Salipiger abyssi: one gene and its partners. Each later gene encodes a partner of the first gene's protein in a complex. Links are inferred from orthologs where the notes say so. Each region holds a gene or a part of one and is shown in the gene's direction. Other genes may lie near its edges.

Evidence for each region. The genes of interacting proteins can lie anywhere in the genome.
Region 2: the proteins of accD (region 1) and Ga0080574_RS13350 are in contact, whole or in part, in a solved structure (PDB 8UXZ), measured with the Escherichia coli proteins. The link is inferred for Salipiger abyssi from one-to-one orthologs.
Region 3: the proteins of accD (region 1) and accC are in contact, whole or in part, in a solved structure (PDB 8UXZ), measured with the Escherichia coli proteins. The link is inferred for Salipiger abyssi from one-to-one orthologs.

Annotation. Positions count from the first base shown.
Region 1 is NZ_CP015093.1:1,391,860-1,399,237, forward strand. What follows is about bases 4,462-7,378. They hold accD (acetyl-CoA carboxylase, carboxyltransferase subunit beta), read left to right. Parts: upstream 4,462-5,425; coding sequence 5,426-6,331; downstream 6,332-7,378. Other genes in these bases: Ga0080574_RS10370 (CPBP family intramembrane glutamic endopeptidase), read left to right, coding at 4,467-5,354; Ga0080574_RS10380 (bifunctional folylpolyglutamate synthase/dihydrofolate synthase), read left to right, coding at 6,328-7,378. Also shown: Ga0080574_RS10335 (HlyD family secretion protein), read right to left, coding at 1-143; Ga0080574_RS10345 (Hint domain-containing protein), read left to right, coding at 794-1,297; Ga0080574_RS10350 (DMT family transporter), read right to left, coding at 1,308-2,219; Ga0080574_RS10355 (hypothetical protein), read right to left, coding at 2,324-2,701; Ga0080574_RS10360 (DUF6478 family protein), read right to left, coding at 2,714-3,487; Ga0080574_RS10365 (dihydroxy-acid dehydratase), read right to left, coding at 3,621-4,307.
Region 2 is NZ_CP015093.1:2,045,142-2,052,165, reverse strand. Bases 2,898-5,844 are described here. They hold Ga0080574_RS13350 (acetyl-CoA carboxylase carboxyltransferase subunit alpha), read left to right. Parts: upstream 2,898-3,863; coding sequence 3,864-4,826; downstream 4,827-5,844. Other genes in these bases: Ga0080574_RS13340 (M48 family metallopeptidase), read right to left, coding at 5,521-5,844; Ga0080574_RS13345 (GntR family transcriptional regulator), read right to left, coding at 4,834-5,487; Ga0080574_RS13355 (LysE family translocator), read left to right, coding at 3,141-3,749; Ga0080574_RS13360 (Lrp/AsnC family transcriptional regulator), read right to left, coding at 2,898-3,068. Also shown: rimK (30S ribosomal protein S6--L-glutamate ligase), read left to right, coding at 1-465; ilvD (dihydroxy-acid dehydratase), read left to right, coding at 656-2,485; more of Ga0080574_RS13360, read right to left, coding at 2,616-2,897; more of Ga0080574_RS13340, read right to left, coding at 5,845-6,213; Ga0080574_RS13335 (TIGR02300 family protein), read left to right, coding at 6,321-6,641; Ga0080574_RS13325 (AAA family ATPase), read left to right, coding at 6,984-7,024. UniProt on the Escherichia coli protein: Component of the acetyl coenzyme A carboxylase (ACC) complex. First, biotin carboxylase catalyzes the carboxylation of biotin on its carrier protein (BCCP) and then the CO(2) group is transferred by the carboxyltransferase to acetyl-CoA to form malonyl-CoA.
Region 3 is NZ_CP015093.1:278,024-284,940, forward strand. What follows is about bases 2,898-5,737. They hold accC (acetyl-CoA carboxylase biotin carboxylase subunit), read left to right. Parts: upstream 2,898-3,559; coding sequence 3,560-4,915; downstream 4,916-5,737. Other genes in these bases: accB (acetyl-CoA carboxylase biotin carboxyl carrier protein), read left to right, coding at 3,065-3,550; aat (leucyl/phenylalanyl-tRNA--protein transferase), read left to right, coding at 4,953-5,588; Ga0080574_RS04970 (DUF2155 domain-containing protein), read right to left, coding at 5,552-5,737. Also shown: Ga0080574_RS04940 (ABC transporter ATP-binding protein), read left to right, coding at 1-94; acs (acetate--CoA ligase), read left to right, coding at 254-2,200; Ga0080574_RS04950 (hypothetical protein), read left to right, coding at 2,391-2,864; more of Ga0080574_RS04970, read right to left, coding at 5,738-5,911; outer membrane lipid asymmetry maintenance protein MlaD, read right to left, coding at 5,908-6,357; Ga0080574_RS04980 (NADH:ubiquinone oxidoreductase subunit NDUFA12), read right to left, coding at 6,362-6,745; Ga0080574_RS04985 (RidA family protein), read right to left, coding at 6,824-6,917. UniProt on the Escherichia coli protein: This protein is a component of the acetyl coenzyme A carboxylase complex; first, biotin carboxylase catalyzes the carboxylation of the carrier protein and then the transcarboxylase transfers the carboxyl group to form malonyl-CoA.

The DNA of each region.
Region 1 (7,378 bases):
CTCGGCGTTTCGACGATCCCCTCGAACGGGGACGAGATCGGCACCAGCGGGGCGTTTACCACTGCGGATGTCGAGATATAGTTCGTTGCGTGCGGCGCCACGGCGGTCGCAACCGCCCCCACGAGAACGGCAGCCGCGGACATTCTGACCAATCGCATCGGCATTTTAAGCCCTCCGACCCTAATTAAAACTGAACGGCGATTCCTGTCTCGCTGCCCCGGCCGCGCCCTTTCCCCGACACGATCAGACCAACCACGGGACACACCCGCGACCCGTCCTTTTTTGTTCATGATCTGGGCGAAATTATGGTTACCCGGACCTTAATGTTCACTTTTCATGACAGGCTGCCGGTCAGATTGTCGCAGGCAGCGCGACGGAGCCCGCGTGTCACTGCGATGGCCACCGGCAAAGAGGCCAGCGCCTTGTGAGACGCCCCAATGCACCGGAGGGCCGAAGGCGAAGCGGCGAATTGGAATTGAGCCGCGAGGACGCGCTCGAATGTCAAGATGCACCGGCAGGGGAAGCGGATGGTCCCGACGGCAGGGTGCCAGGGAAACAATGTCGGACAAACATGGTGCGGGTGGAGGGACTTGAACCCCCACGCCTTGCGGCGCCAGAACCTAAATCTGGTGCGTCTACCAATTTCGCCACACCCGCTTATTGCCGCGAAGTCCTAGCAAAGCGCCGCAGCCAAGGCGAGGGGAAAATAGCTCCCAGAAAACGCGCGACATTCACGGAATCTTGCCGTACTCTGCCCAACAATAAAGAGGCAGAACACAGCAGGAATGCGCCTATGGAACCGAAAACGGTCCGGCGCGGCGATACCCAGGGCAGCGCCACCGCGCGCCATATCGAGTCGTCGCATCCCCTCAACGCGCTTGTCGCCGGCACCGTGGTGCTGACGCTCGACGGTGCGATCCCGGTGGAATTTCTTTCTCCCGGCGACCGTGTGATCACACGCGACAGTGGCACCGCGATCCTGCGCGCGCTGCATCGCTCCCGGATCCGAACCAAGCTTGTCGCGATTCGCGCCGGTACGCTCGGCAATTCCCGCCCCGGCAGCGACGCGATCCTGCCCGCGCAGCAGGAGATCCTGGTGCGCGACTGGCGGGCAAAAGCCCTGTTCGGCGCAAGCTGCGCACTGGTCCCGGCAGAGCGTCTGGCCGATGGCGAATTCATCCGGGAGATCGGCACGCGCGAGGTGGATCTTGTCGAACTGCGCTTTGATGCGCCGCATATCCTCTACGCGGACGGGCTCGAACTCGCCGCGGCGGCAGCCGAAAGCATCAGCGCCTGACCCCGATGGCTCAGCCCTGCGGGGTCATCGTCGGGCGGGCCTTGTTGCGTTTCAGCCCCAGATAGCGCTCGCGCAGGATGATCGCCACGCCGGAGGCGATCACCACAGCCGACCCGAGCAGCATCAGCGGCGTCGGCACCTCGGCAAAGACCAGGTAGCCGATCAGGATGGCAAACAGGATCGAGGCGTAGTCGAACGGCGCCAGCAGCGCCGCCTCGGCCCCGCGATAGGCGGAGGTGAGGCAGATCTGCGCCACGCCCCCGATGAGTCCGGCGCCCACCAGCAAAGCCGCCTCGCGCATGTCGGGCATCACCCAGCCGAAGGGCAGCGTCAGCAGCGACAGAACCGTCGAGGTCAGCGAGAAATAGAACACGATGGCGGAGGTCTGCTCGCTCTGCACCATGCGACGGATATGGATCTGTACCAGCGCCCGCAGCACCGCAGAGCCCATGACGCAGAGAATGCCCAGCAGCACCATGTCGCTGACCTCGGACACGGTAAGCAGCGGCCACATCACCAGCCCGACGCCGAAAATCCCAGTACCGACGGCGGAGAGGCGAAAGAGCCGCACCTTTTCGCCCAGCAGGAACGCCGCAAAGACCACCGTCAGCAGCGGCGCCGCATAGCCGAGGGCTGTAACCTCGGGCAGCGGCAGATATCCCAGCGCCGCAAAGTTCAGCCCCATGGCCGACACGCCGACGATGCCGCGCAGGAAATGCAGCGACGGGCGCTGCACGCGCAGTCCCGCCGACAGATCGCCGCGCCACAGCAGCCAGACCAGGATCACCGGCAGCGCAAAGAACGAGCGGAAGAACACCGCCTCCCCGGTCGGTATCTCCGAGGCCGCCTTGATCAGCGCCGACATGATCACGAAGAGAACGACCGACACGATTTTCAGCGCAATGCCGCGCAGAGGGGTCATGGAAACTCCGGGTTGCAACCGCGCCACCTTGAACCGCGCCAACTGGGAGCGCAATCACCGCGCGCCGCATACCCGCTATCGGCCCCGGGAACGGAACATCGCTCTCACATGGTTTCGAGGCAGTGGCGGCGGAAGGCACGCTTGAGCATGTCAAGCTCGGCGCGTAGCAGCACCATCTCGGCACGGATATCGTCATCCACCGCCGCGCCTGCGATCAGCGTGAAGCTGTCGAGCTTTTCGTCGGTTGCGGCATCGAGAATGAGAAAGGTCTGCACGCCGTCGCCCAGCGCCTCGACCGGCACCGGCACCTCGACCGCCCAGCGCCCCTCTTCGTCGGTCTGCACCACGCTCACGCCGCGCACCGGGCCGTCATTCAGCGTAACGGTGATCTCGGGCGGCGGCGCAGCCCTGTCCTCGGCCACCAGCAGCCCTTCCCAGAGCCCCTGTCGGAACCGCGTCTTGGTCAGCGAATAGGCGCTCATGGCATCCCTCCGTTACAGCTCGGCCCGATGGCGGCGGCTGAAGGTCAGATCCCGCAGGATCACCTGGTTCATTTCCGGCCCCTCGAAGATCAGGTCGAGCCACATGCGCTCGACCCGCTTTTCGTTGAGCCGCGTATAGGCCAGATCGAACTCGACCCGGATCTCGTCCTCGGTCACCGGCAGCTCGCGCACGATCTGCTCGGTGTTCGGCCCGTGCTTGATATTGAGCCGCGCAAAGATCTCCAGGGGCTTCTCCATCTCGACGATGGTCTCGATCCGTAGCAGATGCTTGCGCAGGAGACCGTCGCTCGCCGCCTCGGGCAGGTCGATGGCCAGCGACAGGTAGGAGCCGTCGAAGCGGAACACGTCGAGCCGCAGCCCGTAGGCGGCGAGATCGGCCTCGCGCAGGTTGCGCAGCTGGCGCAGAGTAATCTCCGACTGCGCGCAATCGTGGAACAGGGTGACCTCGTCACCGAGCGTGGCCTTCGAGGGCACCGCCGCCAGCCCGGGAACCGGCAGCGGGCCGCACCAGAGTTCGGGCCGCCACGACCAGTCCACGCCCTGCGGGCGCGGAAAGGTCTGGTTTCCGACAAGTGGCAGCGACAGCCGCGCATCGGCCACATGCAGCAATTTGTCGAGACGGCGCCTGAGCCTGCGCGCGGCGGTGCGCTGGCGGCGCAGAATACGCAGATCGGTGGTGTCGGCCTGCTCCGCCGCGGCGCTCCAGCGCCGCAGCACAGCCGCGGAAAGCGCGCGGCTCATCCATCCCTCGCCGATGCCTGCCATTCGTTACGCCCGTTGTCCTTTTACCCGCGCCGCTCTGCCCGAAACGACGCTTTGCACCGTTATCGCAAATCCTTCATGGCGAATAAACGGTCAAATCCCTTTTGGCCTCGGGCTGACAGCATGACGCCGCAGATCAGGGCTCGACCGGCGCCTCTTCGTCCTCCGCCGCAGCCGGGCTGAGCGAGACGATGCGTTGCTGCACGGCGCGCAGCATGCCGGCACCATCCGGGCCCGCGAGGAAGCTGCCCTGCGGCGCATAGAGCGCCAGCCCGATCAGATGCCCGTTCTGCACGAAGGCCCCGCGCCAGTAGCGCGGATCGCCATCGTCCAGCACATCGGTACCGCCACCGCCAAGCTGCGCCATGACGAGCCCGTCGCGGACCTCGCCGCCGACCAGTTCCTGCCCCGCCTGCACCGCGAGGACCGACGGCGCCGGCGGAACCACCGTCTGCTGACGCGGCCCGACGGTCACGGTCATCATCATCGGTTCGACGAAATTGCCGGTCTTGCCGCCCGAGAGGATGTGACACGAGGCGATCACCGCAAAGCCGCGCCCGGGGCGGTTGCCAAGCGTCACCGGATCGACGCAATAGCCCTCGGGGCCGGCAACCACCACCTCGCCGCGCGCCATCTCGGTCTGCGCCAGTGGCGTGGGCCGCTCTGGCGCGGCAGCGGCGCCGGTGGGAAACAGCGTGGCGAAAAAGCCGCCGGTCGCCGGCTCGCCGGCCTCGTCCGGCGTGTCGGCACCGGAGGGGGCTTGCACACAGCCGGCCAGAGACACCAACGCGATCAGTCCGGCCAGCCCTGTTCCCCGCTTCATCCGCCCCTGCCCTCGAATTTTCTCAAATACAGACCCGGGATAGCGAAGCCTCTGGGGTGAAACAAGAATGGATTGCCAAAGCGGCCCGGCTTGCGGCGCGGCGCGTCCCGGCCTAAGTCCGAAAGGCGTCTGCCACGCAACCGCCGCCGGGACCGCCTCATGTCTTATCGCGCCTTCACCCTCCTGACCCGGCCCGCCAGACGCACCGAGCTCTGGCGGCTGGCGCTGGGTCTCGGGCTGGTGTTGCTGGTGATGTTCGGCTTGCAGCAGGGGCTGCTCGCGCTGGCCGCCATGGCACTCCCGCGCGAAGGCTACTGGGCGCTGATCGAGCAGATGCGCGAGGGCGAAACCCCCGCCGGGCTGCTGGCGCTGCTGCTGAGCGTCGGCACCATGGGGGTGGGCGCCGTCGTCGCCACACATCTGGTACACCGTCGCGCGACGGTGAGCTTGATCGGCCCGCTGCCGCTGGCGCTGCGGCAGTTCCTGCGCAGCGGCATCGCGGTGGCACTGCTCTATATCGCCGTGGCGCTGCTGCCGCCCTGGCCGCTGGCGGGCGGGCTGATCCCGGCAATGCCACTGGGCCGGTGGCTGGCGCTGCTGCCGCTGACCCTCGTCGCGCTTCTGATCCAGACCGGCAGCGAAGAGCTGCTGTTTCGCGGCTATCTGCAATCGCAGCTCGCCGCGCGGCTGCCGCATCCGGGCGTCTGGCTGATCGCGCCCTCGGCGCTCTTTGCGCTGGGACACTGGGCGCCGGGCACCTATGGCGGCAATGCCGGGTTGGTGGCGCTCTGGGCCTTCGGCTTCGGCATCGCCGCCGCCGACCTCACCGCCCGGGCTGGCACGCTGGGGCCGGCCATCGCGCTGCATCTGGTCAATAATATCTCGGCCATCGCCCTGGTCTCGCCGCAGGGCGCCATGTCCGGGCTGGCGCTTTACCTGTTGCCCTTCGGCGCCGGCGACGAGGCGGCGGTGCTGGCGATCCTGCCGCTCGACCTGGCGGCGATCTTTCTCAGCTGGCTGACGGTACGGATCGCGCTGCGGGTCTGAGCCTGTGATTGCATTTCGCCGCAACCGCGCATAAGTCACGCGCAAACACGGAGCCGCGAAGGGCGCAAGCCATGAACTGGATCACCAACTACGTCCGCCCCCGGATCAACTCGATCTTCTCGCGCCGCGAGATGCCCGAGAATCTCTGGATGAAATGCGACAGCTGCGGGACGATGCTGTTCCACCGCGAGGTGACGGACAATCTCGGCGTCTGCACCAATTGCAACCATCACATGCCGATCACCCCGCGCGTGCGGTTCGAGTCGCTGTTCGACGGCGGCGTGTTCTCCGAGATCAAGGTGCCCGAGCCGCTGGCCGACCCGCTGCATTTCCGCGATCAGAAGAAATATCCCGACCGCATGCGCGCGGCGCAGAAATCCACCGGCGAGAAAGAGGCAATGCTCGTCGCCACCGGCGAGATCGGCCGTACCCCGGTGGTCTGCGCGGCGCAGGATTTCTCCTTCATGGGCGGCTCCATGGGGATGTATGTGGGCAACGCGATCATCAAGGCGGCGGAAGAGGCGAAAAAGCTCAAACGCCCGCTGATCCTGTTCTCCGCCGCCGGCGGCGCGCGCATGCAGGAAGGCATCCTGTCGCTGATGCAGATGCCGCGCACCACCGTCGCCGTGCAGATGCTGCGCGAGGCCGGCCTGCCCTATATCGTCGTGCTGACCCATCCGACCACCGGCGGGGTGACCGCCTCCTACGCGATGCTGGGCGACGTGCAGATCGCCGAGCCCAACGCGCTGATCTGCTTTGCCGGCCCGCGCGTCATCGAACAGACGATCCGTGAAAAGCTGCCCGAGGGCTTCCAGCGCGCCGAATACCTGCTCGAGCACGGCATGCTCGACCGGGTGACCGACCGCCGCAAGATGCGCGAAGAGCTTGTCACCATTGTCCGGATGCTGACCGGGATGCCCCCCGCCGTGGCGGGCGACCTGCCGGCGCCCGCCGAAGAGGCCTCTGCCCCGGAATGAGCGCGCAGGGCTCGGATGTCATCCTGCAACGGATGCTGTCGCTTCACCCCAAGATCATCGACCTGACGCTGGACCGCGTCTGGCGGCTGCTCGACGCGCTCGGCCATCCCGAGCGCGACCTGCCGCCGGTGATCCATGCGGCGGGCACCAATGGCAAGGGCTCGACGCTGGCGATGATCCGCGCCGGTTATGAGGGCGCGGGCAAGACCGTGCATGCCTATACCTCGCCGCATCTGGCGCGCTTTCACGAGCGCATCCGGCTGGCGGGCAGGCTGATCTCCGAAGAGGCGCTGACAGAGGTTCTCGATGAATGCTGGGAGGCCAATGGCGGCGACAGCATCACCTATTTCGAGATCACCACCTGCGCCGCCTTCCTCGCCTTTGCCCGGACCCCGGCGGATGTGACGCTGATGGAGACCGGGCTCGGCGGGCGGCTCGACGCCACCAATGTGTTCGAAAAACCGGCGCTGACGGTGATCACGCCGATCTCGCTCGATCACCAGCAATTCCTCGGCGAGACGCTGGCGGCCATCGCAGGCGAAAAGGCCGGGATCCTCAAGCACGGTGTGCCCTGCGTGGTCGGCCCGCAGCCCGAAGAGGTCATGGAGGTGATCGAGGCGCAGGCGGCAAAGCTCGGCGCGCCGCTCATCGCCCATGGCCAGCACTGGCATGTCTGGGAAGAGCGCGGGCGGCTGGTGTTTCAGGACGAGCACGGGCTGCTCGACCTGCCGCTGCCGACCCTGCCCGGCGCGCATCAGATCGAGAACGCCGGGGCCGCGCTGGCGGCGCTGCGTCATCTGGGGCTCGGCGAGGCCGCCTATGAGGCGGCTGTCACCCGCGCCGAATGGCCCGCCCGGATGCAGCGCCTGCGCGAGGGGCCGCTGGCGGCGGCGGCGCCCGGGGTCGAGCTCTGGCTCGATGGCGGCCACAACCCGGCGGCGGGCGAGGCGCTGGCGCGGCATCTGGCAACCCTTCCCGAGCGGCCCACGCATCTGATCTGCGGGATGCTCAACACCAAGGACATCAGCGGCTATCTGCGCCCGCTCG
Region 2 (7,024 bases), 650 kb from region 1 along the record:
GTGGTGCTGGCGGAGACCAAGAAGGCCGCCGAGTCGGTGATCTCGGCCTTTCAGGGGCTGAAGGCGGATTTCCTCGTGCAGAGCTTCGTCAAGGAGGCGGCGGGCGAGGATATCCGCTGCTTCGTGGTCGGCGGCAAGGTGGTCGCCGCCATGCGCCGCAAGGGCAAGCCCGACGATTTCCGCTCCAACCTGCATCAGGGCGGCACGGCGGAACCGGTGCGCATCTCGAAGGCCGAGCGCGAGGTCGCGGTACGGGCGGCGCGGGCGATGAAGCTCGATGTGGCCGGCGTCGACCTGCTGCGCGGCGAGGACGGGCCGAAGGTGCTGGAGGTGAACTCTTCGCCCGGACTGGAGGGCATCGAAAAGACCTCCGGCAAGGATATCGCCGCGATGGTGATCCAGCATATCGAGGCCAAGGTCGCGCCGAAGCCGCCACGAACCCGCCCGAGGCGCAGCACCGCCTGACACGGGGATGCCTCCGGCGGGCGGTATTTGCACAGAGAAGACGGAGGGGGAGCCGCCTCCTGCTCGTCTTCTCTTTGAAAATACGCCCTTGTCCCCTTGCGGCCTGGCGTGCCGCTGCGGTCCGCGCGCCCTTGCCGCAGCGGCATTGCGGCGTTAAACAACGCCGATACCGCAAACGAGGGGGAATCCCATGCCCGCCTACCGCTCCCGCACCACCACCCACGGCCGCAACATGGCCGGCGCCCGTGGCCTCTGGCGTGCCACCGGCATGACCGAAGGCGACTGGAACAAGCCGATCATCGCGATCGTGAACAGCTTTACCCAGTTCGTGCCGGGCCATGTGCATCTGAAGGATCTGGGTCAGATGGTGGCGCGCGAGGTCGAGAAGGCCGGCGGCGTGGCCAAGGAATTCAACACCATCGCGGTGGATGACGGCATCGCCATGGGCCATGACGGCATGCTCTATTCGCTGCCCTCGCGCGAGATCATCGCCGACTCGGTCGAATATATGGTCAACGCCCATTGCGCCGACGCCATGGTCTGCATCTCGAATTGCGACAAGATCACCCCCGGCATGCTGATGGCCGCGATGCGGCTCAACATCCCCGTGGTCTTTGTCTCGGGCGGCCCGATGGAGGCCGGCAAGGTCGAATGGGACGACGAGACCAAGGCGCTCGATCTGGTCGATGCCATGGTCGCCGCCGCCGACGACAAATACACCGACGCCCAGGTGCAGGCCATCGAAGAGGCCGCCTGCCCGACCTGCGGGTCGTGCTCGGGCATGTTCACCGCCAACTCGATGAACTGCCTGACCGAGGCGCTGGGGCTGTCGCTGCCCGGCAATGGCTCGACGCTGGCCACCCATGCCGACCGTCAGCGCCTCTTTGTCGAGGCGGGGCATCTGATCGTCGATCTGGCCAAGCGCTACTACGAGCAGGACGACGCGACCGTGCTGCCGCGCAACATCGCCACGGTGCCCGCGTTCAAGAACGCCATGACGCTCGACATCGCCATGGGCGGCTCGACCAACACGGTTCTGCACCTGCTGGCCGCCGCCAATGAGGGCGAGGTCGATTTCGACATGGAAGCCATCGACAAGCTGTCGCGCCAGGTGCCGGTGCTCTGCAAGGTCGCGCCCGCCAAGGACGACGTGCATATGGAAGACGTGCACCGCGCCGGCGGCATCATGGCGATCCTCGGCCAGCTCGACCGCGCGGGGCTCATCGACAACACCGTTCATACCGTGCATGCAGAGACCATGTCGCATGCGCTCGACCGCTGGGACGTGTCGCGCACCAATTCCGAATCGGTGCATGATTTCTACCGCGCCGCTCCGGGCGGCGTGCGCTCCACCACCGCGTTTTCCCAGGACCGCCGCTATGAGAGCCTCGATCTCGACCGGCAGAAAGGGGTGATCCGCGAGGCGGAGCATGCGTTTTCCAAGGATGGCGGCCTGGCGGTGCTCTACGGCAATATCGCCGAGGACGGCTGCATCGTGAAGACCGCCGGTGTCGACGAGTCGATCCTGGTCTTCTCCGGCCCGGCGCGGATCTTTGAATCGCAGGACAGCGCGGTGAGCGCCATCCTGACCGGCAAGATCCACCCCGGCGATGTGGTGCTGATCCGCTACGAGGGGCCGCGCGGCGGGCCCGGCATGCAGGAGATGCTGTATCCGACGAGCTATCTGAAGTCGAAAGGGCTCGGCAAGGATTGCGCGCTGGTTACCGACGGGCGCTTCTCCGGCGGCTCTTCGGGGCTCTCCATCGGGCACGTCTCGCCCGAGGCGGCCGAGGGCGGCGCCATCGGTCTGGTGGAGGAAGGCGATCTGATCGAGATCGACATCCCCGCCCGCAAGATCAGCCTCGCCGTGGACGACGCGGTGCTGGCCGAGCGCCGCACCGCCCGCGACGCCAAGGGCTGGCAGCCGGACGAGAAGCGCAAGCGCAAGGTGTCGAAGGCGCTCAAGGCCTATGCGGCGCTGACCACCTCCGCCGCCAAGGGCGCCGTGCGGCAGATCTGAGCCGCCGCCTCCGACACGATCAAGACCCGCCCCGGCCCCCGCGCCGGGGCCTCTTTTTTGGGGCTACGCGAATTTGGGGCGATGCGGAAACCCATGAGGCCCCGGATCAGGTCCGGGGCGGGGTGCGCGGTCAGGCGCGTTCGTCCTTGGGCGAGCCCATCACCACATAGGAGGTGATGGCGTTGAGCTGCGGCAGCGTGCCCAGCACCTCGTTGTGGAAATGCTTGTAGGCGGCAATATCGGCCACCTCGACCCGCAGCAGATATTCCACATTGCCGGTGATATTGTGGCACTCCCGCACCTCCGGTGCCCGCGCGATGGCCCGCTCAAAGGCCTCCTGCGCGCCCTTGGTGTGCAGGTTCAGCCCCACAAGCACATAGGCGATGAAGCCCACCCCGGTCTTTTCCGGGCTCAGCACCGCGCGATAGCCGGCGATCACCCCGGATTTCTCCAGCGCCGCCACCCGGCGCAGGCAGGCCGAGGGCGAGAGCCCCACCCGCTCGGCCAGCGCGAGGTTGCTGATCCGCCCGTCACCGGCCAGAACGCGCAATATCCTGCGGTCTATGTCGTCCAGATCACTCATTAATTGCGAACTTACCGACAACGGACGCCAGTTCGCAATCATTCTCCGCGAATTTCGGGCAATCCTTGCGTCATGACACCCGATCTGCTCCTCGCCCTTTCCGCCTTTGCGCTCGTCACCGTCATCACACCGGGGCCGAACAACCTGATGCTACTCGCCTCGGGCGCCAATTTCGGCTTTCGCCGGACGATCCCGCATATGCTGGGGATCGGACTGGGCTTTCCCGCCATGGTGCTGCTGATGGGGCTGGGTGTCGGTCAGATCTTCGAGATCTGGCCGCAGGCGCATACGGTGCTGCTGGTCATCTCGGTGATCTACATGCTCTGGCTCGCCTGGAAGATCGCCCATGCCGCCCCGCCGCCCGAAGCGGGAAGCGAGCCTGCGGGACGGCCACTGAATTTCCTTCAGGCGGCGGCGTTCCAGTGGGTGAACCCCAAGGCCTGGTCGATGGCGCTGGGGGCGATCACGCTCTACGCCGCCGGGCGCGAGCCGGGCGCGGTGCTCTGGGTGGCGGGCACCTATGTGGCGGTCTCGGGGATCTCGACAACCTCATGGACGGTGCTCGGCCGCGAGATGCGGCGGCTGCTGAACCGTCCGGCGCGGCTGCGGGCCTTCAACTGGACGATGGCGGCGCTGCTCGTCGCCTCGCTGCTGCCGGTGTTGCTGCAGGGGCAGCCATAGGGCTCACCGTCTCACGCCGGCGGAGGCGGCCGACGCAACGGGACGGATCTTGCTTTGTTGCATCCCCCCGTTCCAGACGCCATATAGGCCCCGCGTAACAGGGGTATCCGGAGCATGACGCACTATCTCGACTTCGAAAAACCGCTTGCCGAAATCGAAGGCAAGGCCGAAGAGCTGCGCAATATGGCGCGGGCGAACGAAGAGATGCATGTGGAGGACGAGGCCGCTGCGCTCGACCGCAAGGCGCAGGATCTGCTCAAGGATCTTTATAAGAAGCTGACGCCCTGGCGCAAATGCCAGGTGGCGCGGCACCCCGACCGCCCGCATTGCAAAGACTATATCGAGGCGCTCTTTACCGAATACACCCCGCTGGCCGGCGACCGCGGCTTTGCCGACGATCACGCGGTGATGGGCGGGCTCGCGCGGTTCAACGACCGTCCGGTGATGGTGATCGGCCATGAAAAGGGCAACGACACCCAAAGCCGCATCGAGCGCAATTTCGGCATGGCGCGCCCCGAGGGCTATCGCAAGGCGATCCGCCTGATGGACATGGCCGACCGTTTCGGCCTGCCGGTGATCACCCTGGTCGACACGCCCGGCGCCTATCCCGGCAAGGGCGCCGAAGAGCGCGGCCAGTCCGAGGCCATCGCGCGCTCGACCGAGAAATGCCTCCAGATCGGTGTGCCGCTGGTCTCGGTCATCATCGGCGAGGGCGGCTCCGGCGGCGCCGTGGCCTTTGCCACCGCCAACCGCGTGGCGATGCTCGAACATTCGGTCTATTCGGTGATCTCGCCCGAGGGCTGCGCCTCGATCCTCTGGAAAGACGCGGAGAAGATGCGCGAGGCCGCCGAGGCGCTGCGCCTGACCGCGCAGGATCTGCTCAAGCTCGGCATCGCCGACCGCGTCATCGCCGAACCGCTGGGTGGCGCGCATCGCGACCCCGAGGCCTCCATCGCGGCGGTCGGCCAGACCATCGCTGCAATGCTGGCCGAGATGGACGACATGAAGCCCAAGGCGCTGGTCAAGGCGCGGCGCGACAAGTTCCTCAACATGGGCGCACGCGGCCTCGCCGCCTGACGGGCGCTCAGCTCGTCAGCATCTTCAGCCCCTGCGTCACGTCCGAGCGCACCGCGAGCCGCAGCCCGGGCTCGTCGCCGGCCTTCAGCGCGGCAATCATCAGCCGGTGATATTGCGGCGCCTCAGAGCGCCGCAGCCGCCCGTAAAGCGCCCGCATCGTCGGCCCGAGCTGGAGCCAGACCGTCTCGGCCATGGCCAGCATCGCCGGCGCCTGGGCGCGCAGATAGAGCGTGCGGTGAAATTCCAGATTGGAGCGGATATAGCCCACCGCATCGCGGTTGCGCACGACATCGGCGATCACCCCGTTTATGGTCTGCAAACGGTCGATCAGCGCCATATGCGCCCGTGGCAGCGCCCGCGAGGCCAGCTCCACCTCGATCAGCGCGCGCAGCGCCGCCAGCTCCTCGATACGTTCGTTCGACAGCTCCGGCGTCGAGACCCGGCCCGAGGAGGACATGCTCAGCGCGCCCTCGGCGACCAGCCGGCGCACCGCCTCGCGCGCGGGCGTCATCGAGACGGCGAATTCCTTGCCGATGCCGCGCAGGGTCAGCGATTCGCCCGGGGCGATCTGGCCGAGCATGATGCGCGTGCGCAGCCCGCGATAGACCCGGTCATGGGCGGAGGTGACGATTTCGGTGGCGCGGGGGGGCGTGACATTCATGATGCACCAATGTGATCACAAACGCGCCGAAGGTCAATCTCCGAAACGGTAGCGATGCAGCCCGCCGCCCTCGTCGCGCAGCCAGCGCCGGGCGCCGCGCCAGTCGCCATAGAGACGCTCCACCGTGTCCCAGAAGGCGCGGGAATGGTTCATCTCGGCCAGATGCGCCACCTCGTGGGCGGCGACATAGTCGAGCACCTCGGGCGGCGCGAGGATCAGCCGCCAGGAATACATCAGCGCCCCGTCGGCAGTGCAGGAGCCCCAGCGCGAGCGCGTGTCGCGCAGGGTGAGCCGGGTATAGGGCCGCCCCAGCGCGGCGGCATGACGGTCCGACGCCTCTGCTAGCCGCTCGCGGGCCAGCGTACGCAGCCAGCCCTGGAGCCGCGCTGCCATGCGCTCCTCCGGGCCGGGCACCGCGACCGCATCCGGCGCCAGCGCCACGCTGCGCCCCGTCCCTGCGCGCAGCACGCGCGGCACGCCCTCGACGGGCAGCACCGCGCCGACGGCGATTCGCACATCCTCGCCGCGCGCCTCCATATGGCCGCGCAGCCAGGCCTCCTTGTCGCGCAGGAACCCCAGCGCCTCGCGCTCGGGCACCCGGCGCGGCAGCGTGAGCGTCACCCGCCCGTCGATCTGGCTCAGCCGCAGCGACAGCCGCCGCGCCTGTGCGGAACGGCGCAGCGTGACCGCGATCGGCGGGTTGCCAGGAAGTGTGATCTGCCCCATATGCTCTGCCTCAACAGCAACATGGCCAAAGCCTTTGACACCGCTTCCCTGATATGGCAGAGGGCGCGGATTGTCGACATGACCGGACAAGCGGAAGGGGACCACCCATGCCCAAAGAAGAATGGGGTACAAAACGCGTCTGCCCGACGACGGGCAAGCGGTTTTACGACCTGAACAAGGACCCGATCGTCAGCCCGTATACGGGTGAGGTCCTGCAACTGGACACCGGCAAGCGCGCGATGCTCGTCGCCGATGCCGCCGACGGTGCCAAGCGCAGCGCCGCCAAGGAAGACTCGGACGAGTCCGATCTGCTCGAAGACGATGTCGAGGTCGATCTCGACGATGACGACGTGCTCGAGGACGAGGACGACGACAACGTTTCGCTCGACGACATCGCCGATGTCGCAAGCGAGGACGACGACGGCTGAGGCTGACGGATTTCTGCCGTGGGCGGTGATTTTTTCACTTGAACCCGCCCGCGGCATTGCGTAGATCGACGCGCACGACGCCGGAGACGGCATCATCGGGGCCTTAGCTCAGCTGGGAGAGCGCTTGCATGGCATGCAAGAGGTCAGGGGTTCGATCCCCCTAGGCTCCACCAAAATCCCCTTGAAAAGCACCAGATAGATCTGCCTTTCTCGTCAGAGGATTTGCCTCTGCCACGCAGACCGGTGCTGTTTTCCCTACGAAAATCCATGCTGCTTTGATGCGCGCCTTTGGGCGTGTTGATCCCGTCGCAGCCCTTCCCCCTTCACAACCGAGGATGGCCCATGAGCGACCATTTCTTCGTCGTGACGGGCGGCCCCGGTGC
Region 3 (6,917 bases), 1.1 Mb from region 1 along the record:
GATCATCCTCGACACCGGCGCCATCGTCTTTGACGGCACCGCCGCCGAGGTGCTGGAGAACGAAAGCCTGCGGGCGGAATATCTGGCGATCTGATAGCGCTCGCGCCGCGGAGGCGCCCCGCCTCCGCGGCACCGTGCAATATGTGCAAAATTTATGCGCGGGTTGCTGAAACATTGCACCAAATGCCTATTGCCATCCCCTGCCCGCCGCGCTTCCCTTGGGCATTGAATTTCGTGGAGGAGGAACCCACCGATGTCCGACACCTACCCGCCGTCTTCCGATTTTGTTTCCGGGGCGCATGTTGACGCTGCGCGTTATGACGAGATGTATGCGCGGTCACTGAGCGATCCGGACGGGTTCTGGGCCGATCAGGCGCAGCGGCTCGACTGGATGGCGCGACCGACCAAGATCAAGAACACCTGCTTCGAGTTCGGCAAGGTCGATATCAAATGGTACGAGGACGGCGTGCTCAACGTCGCCTATAACTGCATCGACCGGCACCTCAAGACCCGCGCCAACCAGACCGCCATCATCTTCGAGCCCGACAACCCCGAAGACCCCGCGCAGCACATCACCTATGCCGAGCTCTACGACAAGGTGAACCGCATGGCCAACGTCCTGCTCTCCCAGGGCGTCATGCGCGGCGACCGCGTCGTCATCTACCTGCCGATGATCCCCGAGGCCGCCTATGCCATGCTGGCCTGCGCGCGCATCGGCGCCATCCATTCCATCGTCTTCGCCGGCTTCTCGCCCGACGCGCTGGCCAACCGCATCAACGATTGCGGCGCCAAGATCGTCATCACCGCCGACACCGCCCCGCGCGGCGGCCGCAAGACCGCGCTCAAGTCGAACACCGACGCCGCCCTGCTGCACTGCTCTGACAAGGTGCGCTGCCTCGTCGTCAAGCATACCGGCGACCAGACCTCCTGGATCCAGGGCCGCGATGTCGACCTCAACTACCTCATGGAGCACGCCGCCCCCGACTGCCCGCCGCGGCCGATGAACGCCGAAGACCCGCTGTTTATCCTTTACACCTCGGGCTCGACCGGCAAGCCCAAGGGGGTTGTGCACTCAAGTGGTGGATATTTGGTTTACGCCGCCATGACGATGGAGATCAGCTTCGATTACCACGAGGGCGACGTCTATTGGTGCACCGCCGATGTGGGCTGGGTGACCGGGCATTCCTATATTGTTTACGGGCCCTTGGCCAATGGCGCCACGACGCTGATGTTCGAGGGCGTGCCGACCTACCCCGATGCCAGCCGGTTCTGGCAGGTTTGTGAAAAACATAAAGTAAATCAGTTCTACACCGCGCCGACGGCCATTCGCGCGCTGATGGGCCAGGGTGACGATTTCGTAACCGGTTGCGATCTATCCTCGCTCAAGGTGCTGGGCACCGTGGGCGAACCGATCAATCCGGAGGCGTGGAACTGGTATAACGACAAGGTGGGTCAGGGCCGCTGCCCGATCGTCGACACCTGGTGGCAGACAGAGACCGGCGGCCACCTGATGACGCCGCTGCCGGGCGCGCATGCGACCAAGCCGGGCGCGGCGATGAAGCCGTTCTTCGGGGTCAAACCCGTGGTGCTGGAGCCGACAAGCGGCGAGATCATCGAGGACCGCCCGACCGAGGGCGTGCTGGCGATTGCCGACAGCTGGCCGGGGCAGATGCGCACGGTCTGGGGCGATCACGAGCGCTTCGAGCAGACCTATTTCCAGCAATACAAGGGCTATTACTTCTCCGGCGACGGCTGCCGGGTGGATGCGGATGGCGATTACTGGATCACCGGGCGGGTCGATGACGTGATCAACGTCTCGGGCCACCGCATGGGCACGGCAGAGGTCGAATCGGCGCTGGTGGCGCATGCCAAGGTGGCCGAGGCCGCGGTGGTGGGCTACCCGCACCCGGTCAAGGGCCAGGGCATCTACTGCTACATCACGCTGATGAACGAGGTGGAGCCGTCCGAGGAGCTCAAGAAGGAGCTGCGGACCTGGGTGCGCACCGAGATCGGCCCCATCGCCTCGCCGGATCTGATCCAGTGGGCGCCGGGCCTGCCGAAGACCCGCTCCGGCAAGATCATGCGCCGCATCCTGCGCAAGATCGCCGAAAACGATTTCGGCGCCCTCGGCGATACCTCAACACTCGCAGATCCCTCCGTCGTCGACGACCTCATCGAAAACCGCGCGAACAAGGGCTGAGCCCGGGCGCGTGAAAGAGCGCAACGGGCGGGCGTCGGATGGCCCCGCCCGTTTGCGTTTCCCGGGCGATGCAACAAGCCGTTAACCAAGAGACGGAAAACACGGAAGAATTTTACGAAACCGCTGCCCTGGCCCACTCTTTGTGTTAAGCTCGAATAGGTGGGGGCCTTGTATCTGATGGAGAGACTCCATGCAGTTCACGGGTGTACCCCCCGCGGTGGCACCTCTGGCCACCGGGCATCCTCTGGGCCTTCCCGCCGTGCCGGACGGGCCCGCGCGGGAAACCAAGGTCCAGCCTGTCTCGGAACAGGCCCGCACCGGCACCGATGCCGAAACCAGCGGGCAGCCGCCGGCGGATTTCTGGCGCGGCCTGACCGGGCTTCCCAACCCGGCCAAACATGTGGCGCCGCCCTCGATCATGCAGATCAAGATTTCCGCGATCCTCGAGGAACAGGCCGAACGGCTGACGCAAGACCTGCGCCCGCCGGAACCGGCACCGACCGGGTCCGGCGCCAGAGACGAAGCAAGCCCGCCGCCCGACGCGCCGACGCGCGCCGACAGCGCCGAGCGCTCGCCGGAGCCGGAGACCGAAACGAAGGCGCCCGACGAGCCGAGCACGCCCGCCGCGCCCTACGCGGACGCCGCCGCCGTCGCCGCGCCATAGGCCGGGCCACCCCGGCACCGGCCTATGATTCGAGACAACGCCCCCGGCACGCGCCCGGGGCGCCTTCACGCGTGGTCAAATGCGCCGAAGGGCCTCTATTTCCCGCTTTCCCTCGCTTTTCATGGGCCGACGCTTGGCCTATAAGCGCCAAATCAAGGGGCCAGGGCAAAAAGGCCCGGCAAATCACCGGCGAGGATTGCATGAGCAAAGACACCCACGAAGCCGACGTGGCCTTCATCAAGGCATTGGCGGAACTGCTCCGGGACAACGATCTGACGGAGCTTCAGGTCAAACGCGATTACGGCGAGGATGACAGCCTCAATGTGCGGGTCAGCCGCATGATGCCGCAGGCGGCGCCCGCCGTCACTCAGGTCGCAGCCCCTGCGCCCGCGGCAGCACCGGCAGCCGCCACCCCCGCCGCCGAGACCGCGCCCGAGGATCCCGCCGCCCATCCCGGCGCGGTGACCTCGCCCATGGTCGGCACCGTCTACATGCAGCCCGAACCCGGCGCGCCCTCCTTCATCTCGGTCGGTCAGCAGGTGCGCGAAGGCGACACGCTGGTGATCGTCGAGGCGATGAAGACCATGAACCACATCCCCGCCCCGCATGCGGGCACGGTCAAGCGCATCCTCGTCGAGGACGGCGCCCCCGTCGAATACGGCGCCCCTCTGGTCATCCTCGAGTAAGGGCCGCTCATGTTCGACAAGATTCTCATCGCCAACCGGGGCGAGATCGCGCTGCGCGTCATCCGCGCCTGCCGCGAGATGGGCATCGCCAGCGTCGCGGTGCATTCCACCGCCGATGCCGATGCCATGCATGTGCGCATGGCCGACGAGACCATCTGCATCGGCCCCGCCCCCTCGCCCGAAAGCTATCTGTCGCCGCTGGCCATCATCTCGGCCTGCGAGGTGACCGGCGCCCAGGCGATCCACCCGGGCTATGGCTTTCTTTCCGAAAACGCCCGCTTCGTGCAGATGGTCGAGGATCACGGCCTGACCTTCATCGGCCCCTCCGCCGAGCATATCCGCGTCATGGGCGACAAGATCACCGCCAAGGACACGATGAAGGCGCTCGGCGTGCCCTGCGTGCCCGGCTCCGAGGGCGGTGTGCCCGATGTCGAGGCCGCCAAGAAGATCGGCCGCGAATTCGGTTACCCGGTGATCATCAAGGCCACCGCTGGCGGTGGCGGGCGCGGCATGAAGGTCGCCAATTCCGAAGCGGAAATGGAGCGCGCCTTTCAGACCGCGCGGGCCGAGGGCAAGGCCGCCTTCGGCAATGACGAGGTCTATATCGAGAAATACCTGCAAAAGCCGCGTCATATCGAGATCCAGATCTTTGGCGACGGCAAGGGCAACGCGGTGCATCTGGGCGAGCGCGACTGTTCGCTGCAACGGCGCCACCAGAAGGTGTTCGAGGAGGCCCCCGGCCCCTGCATCACCCCCGAAGAGCGCAAGCGCATCGGTGAGACCTGCGCCAAGGCCGTGGCCGATCTGAAATACTCCGGCGCCGGCACCATCGAGTTCCTCTATGAGGACGGCGAGTTCTATTTCATCGAGATGAACACCCGGCTTCAGGTGGAACACCCGGTGACCGAGGCGATTTTCGGCGTCGATCTGGTGCGCGAGCAGATCCGCGTGGCGGAGGGCTATCCGCTCTCCTTCACCCAGGAGGATCTGACCATCGACGGCCACGCCATCGAGGTGCGGATCAACGCCGAGAAGCTGCCGAACTTCACCCCGTGCCCCGGCAAGATCACCCAGTATCACGCGCCGGGCGGCCTTGGCGTGCGGATGGATTCGGCGCTTTATCAGGGCTATGCGATCCCGCCCTATTACGACAGCCTGATCGGCAAGCTGATCGTCAAGGGCCGCGACCGGACGGAGGCGCTGTCGCGGCTCAACCGGGCGCTGGGAGAGCTGATCGTTGACGGTGTCGACACCACGGTGCCGCTGTTCCACGCGCTGCTGCAAGAGGACGCAATCCTCGCCGGCGATTACAATATCCACTGGCTGGAGAAGTGGCTGGCCAAGGATCCGTTCTCCGCCGGCTGATGGCGGGGCGCGGCGGATACGGGCGGCAGGGGCAGTCATGATACTGACGCCGGAATTGCTGCTCCAGGCCTACCGCTCGGGCATCTTTCCGATGGCCGAGCATCGCGACGATCCGGAGCTGTTCTGGGTCGATCCGCGGCGCCGGGGCATCATCCCCATCGGCGGGCTGCATGTCTCGCGCAGCCTCGCCCGCCGTCTGCGGCAGGACGATTACAGCGTTACGGTGGATACGGATTTCGCCGGCGTCATCGACGCCTGCGCCGACCGCAGCGAGACCTGGATCAATGCCGAAATCCGCGAGCTCTTCATCGGCCTGCATGCACGCGGACAAGCGCATTCGCTCGAAGTCTGGATGCAGGGCGACCTGGCGGGCGGCATCTACGGGCTGGAGCTGGGCACGGTGTTCTGCGGCGAGTCGATGTTCTCGCGCCGCCGCGACGGCTCCAAGATCGCGCTCTGCTGGCTGATGGATCTGGTCACGCGCGCCGGCTTCACCCTCTTCGACACGCAATTCCTGACCGAGCATCTTGCCTCCATGGGCGGAGTCGAGATCTCACGCGCGCAATATCGCGCCCGGCTCGAAGAGGCGCTGGTGTTCCGGGCGGATTTCGCGGGAACCGAGCTGGCCGCCTCCGGTCAGGACGTGGTGCAGCGCATCACCCAGACGTCGTAACGCTGGTGATCCATGGCGTTGAGCGCCGGCGAAGAGGCGATCATCCAGCCACGAAACACCGGCTCGGCCTCGCCCGCCTCACGCACGGTGATGAAGGCAAAGGCATCCCCCGCGGGGTCGTCCTGCGGGTAACGGCATTCGCGCAGGCTGATCTCGATCCGGCCGAAACGCAGCGTCTCGCCCGCCGAGATCTCGATATCCGAGGCCTTGCCGGTAAGCTTGTCGAGCCCGCGCATCTCCGCACCGGTGCCTGTGCTGGTCGCTTCCTGCGCCGGCAGCGCGCTTGCGGCGAGCCCCAGCGCGAGTGCCAGAATGCGGATCATTCCTCGCTCCCTCCGGCGACGTATTTCAGCAGCAGCGAGATCAGGCTGACAGAGCCCTGGGTGTCGAGGATCTCGTCCCCCGCCTCGTAATAGAACAGCGAGCCGCCGGGGCTGATTTCCACGAAATTGCCGCCCAGAAGCCCCTCGGAAGAGATCACGATGGCGCTGTCGTCGGGGATCTGGATCTCGTCCTGCACCGTCATCGACATGTCGGCGCGGTAGGTCTCGGGATTCAGCGCGATGCCGGTGACCGTGCCGACCTTGACGCCGGCCAGTCGCACGTCGCTGCCCACGGTGATGCCTTCGAGCGAGCGGAAGCTGGCGCTCAGCGGATAGCCGGCCTCGCCCAGGCGAAAGCCCGTGCTCGTCACCGCATAGGCGCCGAACGCGATCGCGGCGGCGAGCACCGCGCCGCCGACCAGCACCTCTGTGGTGGACGTGCTCATGAGGTTATTCCGGGCTCCAAGCCTCGTAATCCTGACGCGGCTTCGGCTCCACCTTGCGGATAGAGCCCTGCGGCGCATAGGCCAGCGCGGTGCCGGTCAGGTTTTCGATATGCGGCTTTTCCCAGCTCTTGTGGGGCAGCGGCCGGTCGGTGGGCGGCGCGTCAAAGGTGTGATGCAGCCAGCCATGCCAGTCGGGGCTGACCCGGCTCGCCTCGATCTCGCCGTTATAGATGACCCAGCGGCGCTTGCCGTCCTTGGTCTGGTAAAAGGTGTTGCCCTGCTCATCCTCGCCGACGCGCTGGCCGTTGCGGCTGCTCCAGAGACGGGTGTTGAGCGTGGCCCCGTTCCACCAGGTCAAAGCGCTCAGGAGCGAGTTCAGAATGCCCATGGACGACTCCTCGGTATCTTCCTGTCCCGTGTATGGCGAATTCGGCGCCGAAGGTCCAGCGCGCATCGGCGCCGAGCGTTACCCCGCCGCCAGCGCCGTCACCTCGATCTCGATCCGGTATTGTGGCGCGATCAGGTTGCATTCGATCATCGTGGCCGCCGGCGGGTTTTCC